Regions from separate parts of the Frankia sp. Cppng1_Ct_nod genome, predicted to be linked through region 2. Evidence: predicted binding sites of a transcription regulator. Region 2 holds the regulator's gene; each other region holds the start of a gene.
What was found. Region 2 encodes LexA, which represses DNA repair genes until DNA is damaged. Its sites were predicted from a motif close to CGAACNNNNGTTCG; they were not measured.
Positions count from the first base shown of each region.

Region 1: NBW77_RS09660 (alpha-ketoglutarate-dependent dioxygenase AlkB) is a predicted target of LexA. The motif match lies at 1,262-1,275, and genes of this name have one in related genera.
Region 3: NBW77_RS07900 (HNH endonuclease signature motif containing protein) is a predicted target of LexA. The motif match lies at 1,323-1,336, and genes of this name have one in related genera.

Region 1 is NZ_CAKKTK010000025.1:551-2,817, forward strand. Features, by position in the region: partial or broken gene NBW77_RS09650 (ABC transporter permease) at 1-61, opposite strand, end outside; gene NBW77_RS09655 (ATP-binding cassette domain-containing protein) at 58-1,053, opposite strand; gene NBW77_RS09660 (alpha-ketoglutarate-dependent dioxygenase AlkB) at 1,290-1,886, shown strand; gene NBW77_RS09665 (SOS response-associated peptidase) at 1,876-2,267, opposite strand, start outside.
Region 2 is NZ_CAKKTK010000020.1:16,445-18,711, reverse strand. Features, by position in the region: gene miaA (tRNA (adenosine(37)-N6)-dimethylallyltransferase MiaA) at 1-862, opposite strand, end outside; gene lexA (transcriptional repressor LexA) at 885-1,658, opposite strand; gene NBW77_RS08405 (LysM peptidoglycan-binding domain-containing protein) at 1,921-2,226, shown strand.
Region 3 is NZ_CAKKTK010000018.1:18,230-20,496, forward strand. Features, by position in the region: gene NBW77_RS07895 (AIM24 family protein) at 1-673, shown strand, start outside; gene NBW77_RS07900 (HNH endonuclease signature motif containing protein) at 1,362-2,267, shown strand, end outside.

The sequences.
Region 1 (2,267 bases), on a different contig from region 2:
CCGGGCCGGCGGATGCCGCGGTGTGCGGCGGGCCTGCCGACATGCCGGTGGCGGTGTTCATGCCGCACTCCGATCCGTATCCGTAACGTCGGAACCAACCAGCTCCGGCTGCCCGGGCCGGTCCAGATGACCGGTGAGGCCGAGGAACACCTCGTCCAGGCTGGGACGCAGCAGCGCCAGTTCGGCCGGCACGATCCCGGCCTCGTCGAATCGGCGTACCAGTACAGCCAGCACCGCCGGGTCACTCACCCGGCTGGTCAGCAGGTTCGTGTCGAGGTCCCGCGCCGGCCGTGTCCCGACCAGCTCGGCAACCGTCGCCGCGGCAACGTCGAGCTGTTCAGGGCCGGTGAGCCGGACGTGCAGGGTCTGCGCGCCGGCACGGCTCTTCAGCTCGTCAGGGGTGCCGTACGCGATGACGCGGCCATGGTCGACCACGACGATGTCGTCGGCGAGCCGGTCGGCCTCCTCCAGGTACTGGGTGGTCAACAACACGGTTGTACCGTCGGCAACCAGTTCCGTCACCATCCGCCAGACGTCGTTGCGGCTGTGCGGGTCCAGCCCGGTGGTGGGCTCGTCCAGGAACAGGACGGCGGGATTCCCGACAAGGCTCGCGGCCAGGTCGAGCCGGCGGCGCATCCCACCGGAGTAGGTCCGTGCCCGCCGCGCGGCGGCCTCGGCGAGGTTGAACATCTCGATGAGGTCACCGGCACGGGTCCGGGCCTGCCGTCGGGAAAGCCCGAACAGCCGTCCGATGAGGTAGAGATTCTCCAGCCCCGACAGGTCCTCGTCCACGGAGGCGTACTGGCCGGTCAGGCCGATACGGGCCCGAACCCGATGCGGATCGGACACCGTGTCGAAACCGCAGACGCGGGCATGACCGGCGGTCGGTCGCAGCAGAGTGGCCAGCACCCGGACGGTCGTCGTCTTACCCGAACCGTTCGGACCGAGCATGCCCAGCACGGCGCCGGTACGCCCGACGAGGCTGACACCATCCAGCGCGATGACCGCACCGAACCTCATCACCAGTCCCTCGGCTTCGATCGCTTCTGCCACGAAGATCCCCTGCTCTGTCTCTGTTTCTGTCTCTGTTTCTGTCTCTGTCTCTCGCCTGCCCGACCGACGCCCGTTCGACGTGGGCGGTCCACGGTGGGCCGGGCCCGCCATGGTCAGGACGAACTGTGCGCGACGACGCTGACCGGATGGGCACACCGCGCTGACCGGACGCACACACCACTGACATGACGCGCACCGGACTCGACATCGAACATACGTTCACCTAACGTGTCCGCATGTCCCTTCAGTACAGCCTGTTGATCTCGGGTGAAGTTGAGATCAACAGCGATCCCCCGTCAAACCGCATCCACCTGGACGACACGACATGGGTCGACGTCACTCCAGGGTGGTTGCGCGGCGCCGACGAGCTGTGCGAGATCCTCGCCGCACAGGTGTCGTGGCGACGCGGACGGCGGTGGATGTACGAACGGATGGTTGACGATCCGCGCCTGTCACGGTGGTATGCCGTGTCCGAACCGCTGCCCCACCCGGTGCTGGGATCGGCACGCGGCGCACTGCATACCCGGTACCAGGTTCCGTTCGGCCCGGTCGGGCTCAACTTCTACCGCGACGGAGATGACAGCCTCGCGTTCCACCGCGACCGCGAACTACGTAGGCTCGACGACACCCTGGTGGCGATCGTGACGCTCGGGGCACGGCGTCCCTTCCGGTTCCGGCCGCGTGGCGGCGGAGCCTCGCGGACCCTCTTCCCCGCTTCCGGTGATCTTCTGGTGATGGGAGGCCGCTGCCAGGCCGACTGGGAACACGCTGTCCCGAAAGTCACCGCCTGCGGCCCCAGAATCAGCGCATCCTGGCGCTGGGTCAACTCGTGAGTGGATGATCGGTGAACGGAAGTTCGTCGCGATCGGGCATGACCTTCCCGGCCCGCACAGCCGGCTGGCCCGAGCGACCCGGTTCGTCGTCCGCGGTCACCGGGTCGAGCAGGTAGGCGCCGTTGTTGTGCACGTTGCCCACCTGCGCGCTGACGGGATGGGCACGCAACACGCCGGGCGGCGCGGGTGCCAGCATCCCGGTCAGGGCCACCGGATCGTCCAGACGGGGGTCGAGCCAACGCGACCAGGATGACCGCGGGAGGAGCACCGGTGAACGTGGATGCAGAAACTCCAGGCCACCCGCCGCGGTGGTCGTGATGACGGTGAAGGTCGCGAGCCGACCGCCCGATGGCGGCTGCCACACCTCGTACAACCCAGCGA
Region 2 (2,267 bases):
AGATTATGCGGGGATCACGGCGAAACCACGACCTTTGTCTACGAGCGAATCGGCGCGTCGCGGCAATCGTGGCAAGTCGGGCGGACTCGGCCGACTCCAGTTCACCGTCCAGCCAGGCGAGGACCTGAGCGTAGCCCAGTGCGCGCGATGCGGTACGACCCTCCCGCAGGCCGATACCGGCGAGTGTGCGGACCTCCTCGACCATGCCCACGGCCCACATCACCGCCACGCGGTCGGAGATCCGGGAGTCGAGGTGCGGATGGTCGATGCCGATCTGGATCACGTCATATACCGCGCGATGGTCGGGAAGGGATGCGTTGAAACCGCCCGTGAGCTCCACCACCTCCAACGCGCGCACAATCCGACGGCCGTTGCTGGGCAGGATGGCGGCAGCCGCCTGGGGCGCCCGGCCGGCGAGATCGGCATGCAACGCCGCGGAGCCCCGCTCGGCCAGTTCCTGTTCCAGCCGGGCCCGCACCGCCGGGTCGGTGCCGGGGAAGTGGAGATCGTCGAGGACCGCCCGGACGTAGAGCCCGGAGCCACCCACGAGAACCGGGGTACGGCCGGCGGCGAGGAGCCCGTCGACCACCGTTCGTGCATGCGCCTGGTAGGACGCCACGTCGGCGGTACGGGTGACGTCCCAGACGTCGAGCAGGTGGTGCGGGATGCCGCTGCGCTCTCCTGGCGGCACCTTGGCCGTACCGATGTCCATTCCGCGGTAGAGCTGCATGGAATCGGCATTCACGACCTCGCCGCCCAGCGCGGCTGCCAGGCCGATCGCGAGGTCGCTCTTGCCGGCCGCGGTCGGCCCGACAACGGCCACGACCCGACCGGCATTCCGCCGGTTGGTAACGACATCCACTTGTGCAGCTCCCCGCGGGCCGTCAGACCCGGCGCAGGACCGCGACGATCCGGCCGAGGATCGACGCCTCGTCACCCGGAATTTCAGCATAGGCCGGGTTCTGCGGCTGGAGCCAGATGTGGCCGTCGCGGCGGCGTAGCGTCTTGACCGTCGCCTCGCCATCGATCATCGCGGCGACGATCTCGCCGTTGTCCGCGACCGGCTGCTGGCGGACAACCACCCAGTCCCCGTCACAGATCGCAGCATTGATCATAGAGTCGCCGGCAACCCGCAGCAGGAACAGGGTGCCCTCGCCGACGATCTCACGGGGAAGCGGGAAGACGTCCTCGACGGCCTGCTCGGCGAGGATCGGGCCGCCCGCGGCGATGCGGCCGAGCAGGGGTATGTATGCCGTCTGGGCATGGTTGCCCGCCGGTGTCGGGGACTCGCTGGCGCCCGCTGACGGCGCGGGAGACGGACCGGCGGGCAGAACCTCGCGTGCCGCAGGCCGTACCGGCGCATCCGCGGACAGCACCTCCATGGCTCGTGGGCGGTTCGGGTCCCGACGCAGGAAGCCCTTCTCCTCCAGAGTCTTGAGCTGGTGCGCCACGCTGCTGGTGCTGGTCAGCCCGACGGCCTCGCCGATCTCGCGCACGCTCGGCGGGTAACCACGGCGTTCGACGGAATTGCGGATCACTTCCAGCACCTTGCGCTGCCGAGGGGTCAGGCCCGAGGCGTCCGCCGGCCCGTCCGGCAGGTCGCGCACTGAGCCGCGGGGGGGCCTGCCGCGTCGGGCGCGGTTCTGGTCGGTGGTCATGCCTGCCGCTCTCCTTCGTTTTCGGTCGTGGGAGACTCCGCTCCCGGCATACCTGATGGTTTCACCATGAACCAGAGCTGGTGGCCACGACCTGCATCTGATCGGTACGACCGTAACCGCCGCGGCCGAATATCTCAAACGTCTGTTCGAGCGTGTTACGACGATTCCGTCGGATTCGGAAGTGCATACTCGACCAGACGTTCGATCGAACTTATGTTCATTATAGGTGCTGTTCGCGGTAGTGGAAGTAGAGGAGGTGGGTGTGGTGGAGAGATCGGCCGCACCTCCGCTGAGGCTGACCAGGCGGGGTCGAATCGTCCTGGTTGTTCTGGTTATGGTGGTTTTCAGCCTGGTCCTGTCTCTTGCGCGGGTGAGGTCGTCGGCCACGTCGCGGGTGGGTGACGGCTCTACTCGAGTGCACGTGGTGCGCCCCGGGGAGACCTTGTGGGGGATCGCCCGTGCGGTGGCTCCGGACAACGACACGCGGGTGGTTGTCGCCCGCCTGGCCGGTATGAACCAGCTCGACTCGACCGATCTTGTGCCCGGTCAGGCGCTGCGCCTGCCGTGACGGCGCGACACGCCGTTGGTTTGCCTGTTTGCTGTGTCTCG
Region 3 (2,267 bases), on a different contig from region 2:
CCTGAACCTGATGAAGGTCTCCGGCGGCGGAACGGTCTTCCTCGCCCATCAGGCCCAGGACGTCCACATCCTCGACCTCGCCGGCGACGGGCTGACGGTCGACGGCAAGAACGTGCTCGCCTTCGACATCGACCTGCGCTGGGACATCGTCCGCATCGACTCCCAGGTGTCCATCGCGGGGGCCGGTAACTACCAGGTGGAGCTGTCCGGGAACGGCAAGGTCGCGCTGGTGACGTCGGGCGCTCCGCTGGTCATGCGGGTGACCCCGCAGAACTACTACTTCGCGGACGCGGACGCGGTGGTGGGCTGGTCGTCGAGCCTGCAGGTGTCGATGCAGGCCGCGGTCACCTCGTCGTCGGTGTGGAAGCCGCGCGGCAACACCGGTGAGAGCTGGCAGATGCAGTTCTCCGGGGACGGCTATGTCATCGTCCAGCCGTGTGAGCTGCTCCCGCCCTACAACGCGCTTGCCGGTGCCGGCCTCGGCGGCCACTTCGGGCTCGGCGAGGGCGGTTTCGCCGGTAACGAGATGCACGGCCACCAGGGCGGTCAGGGGCACGGCGGTCAGGGGCACGGCGGCGGGGGCCTTCCGGGTGGCATCCCCGGAGGTCTGGGCGGAGCCCTCGGCGGCCTGTTCGGCAATCAGGGCCGGGGCGGCCTGTTCGGCGGCCGCTGATCTGAACGGCCCGTCTGTCCGTTTCCGCCGTCCGTCTGTTCGTTTCTGCCTCGTCATGCTGTTCGTGGGCATCATCGATGGCCTGCTGTGCCGCCGCGGATTCCCGAGCCTTTCGCTCGGCGATCTTGGCGGCCTGAGCTTTCGTCCCCTCGGCTTTTCGTGCGGCATGCTTGGCCATAGCACCTAGGGTGTCGAGGTGTGCACGCACCGCCTTCCCGAGGGTGTCGAGTGTCGCGGCATTCCCGCTGAACATCGGATCGTTCAGCGCGCAGACGCTCAACACCAGGGCCCGGCGGGCGTCGGGATCGGTCAGCTGTTGGAAACGCAGGTTCCGCCAGTCGGCGTACTGGCGTGCCGCAAGCTCCTTCGCGATCCGGCGGCACTGCGTGCTGAGGAAAACTTGGCGTCAGTACGGGGACGAGGAAGGAGCCGGCTTCCAGTGAGCTGTCGATCCGTACCTTCTATCGGATCGGTGACGGGATCGGTGCAGGTGTCCACCTGCCGCGCCAGGGACTCCCGGTAGGCGCGTATCCGATCAGCGGCGATCGCGGCGATCAGCGGCGATCGGTTCGAGGGCCGCCCTGCCGACTGGGCTCGTCATTCGGGTATCTGGTGCTTCTCGGCATTTCTTGGATTTATCGGCTATAGTCGAACATACGTTCGGTTCCGGGGGTGGGAGGTGATGGGGATGGCCGAAGGCGTCGCGGGAGACGCGGCGGGCGGCGCCGCCTGTGTCGATCTTGATTCTGAGGTGTTGGTCGGGTGGCTGAGAACGTCGCCGCCGGGTCCGGGGGTGATCGGTGTGCTGGCCGGGGTCGACCCGGGGTTGCTGTCACATTCGCAGCAGGTGGATCTACTGGTGGTGTTCGAGCAGGTGGCCGCGTGGGTGGCGGCAGGTCAGCAGCGGGTGTTGGCGGTGCTCGCGGCCAGCCCGGATGGTCCGGCTTCCCCGTCCGTGGACGACGAGGCGGTGTCGGGTGGTGGGGACGACTGGGTTCGTGAGGAGGTGGCGGCGGCATTGCGACTGTCGCCGGTGACGGCGGATCGGCGGCTACAGGTCGCGCGGGCGTTGGACGGCCGGTTGGGTGATACCTGGTCCGCGTTGACGGAGGGGTCGATCAGCTATGTACAGGCGGCGGCGATCGTTGCCGCGCTCGACGAGCTGGATGATCGGACGGCCGCAGCGGTGCAGGCACGGGTGTTGGGCCGGGCGTCGGGGCAGAGCCTGGCGGAGCTGCGGCGGTGTCTGCGTCGGGCGGTACTCGCCGCGGATCCGGTGAGCGCGGGCGAGCGGCATGAGCAGGCCCGGGTGGAACGTCGGGTGGAGCTGTGGCCGGCGCGGGATGGGATGGCGGAACTGCACGCGGTGCTGTCGGCGGAGGAGGCAGCGACGGTATGGACGGCGGTGGACGCGCTGGCCCACCAGCCCACCGATCCCGACCGCCAGCACCACAACCCGGACGGTATCGATGCGCGTCGGGCGGATGCGCTGGTCGGGTTGGCCACAGCCACACTGGCCAGGCCCGAGTTGCCGAGTCGCCATGGTGCCCGGCCGCACATCCAGGTGACGGTGGCCGTGACCACGTTGCTGGGT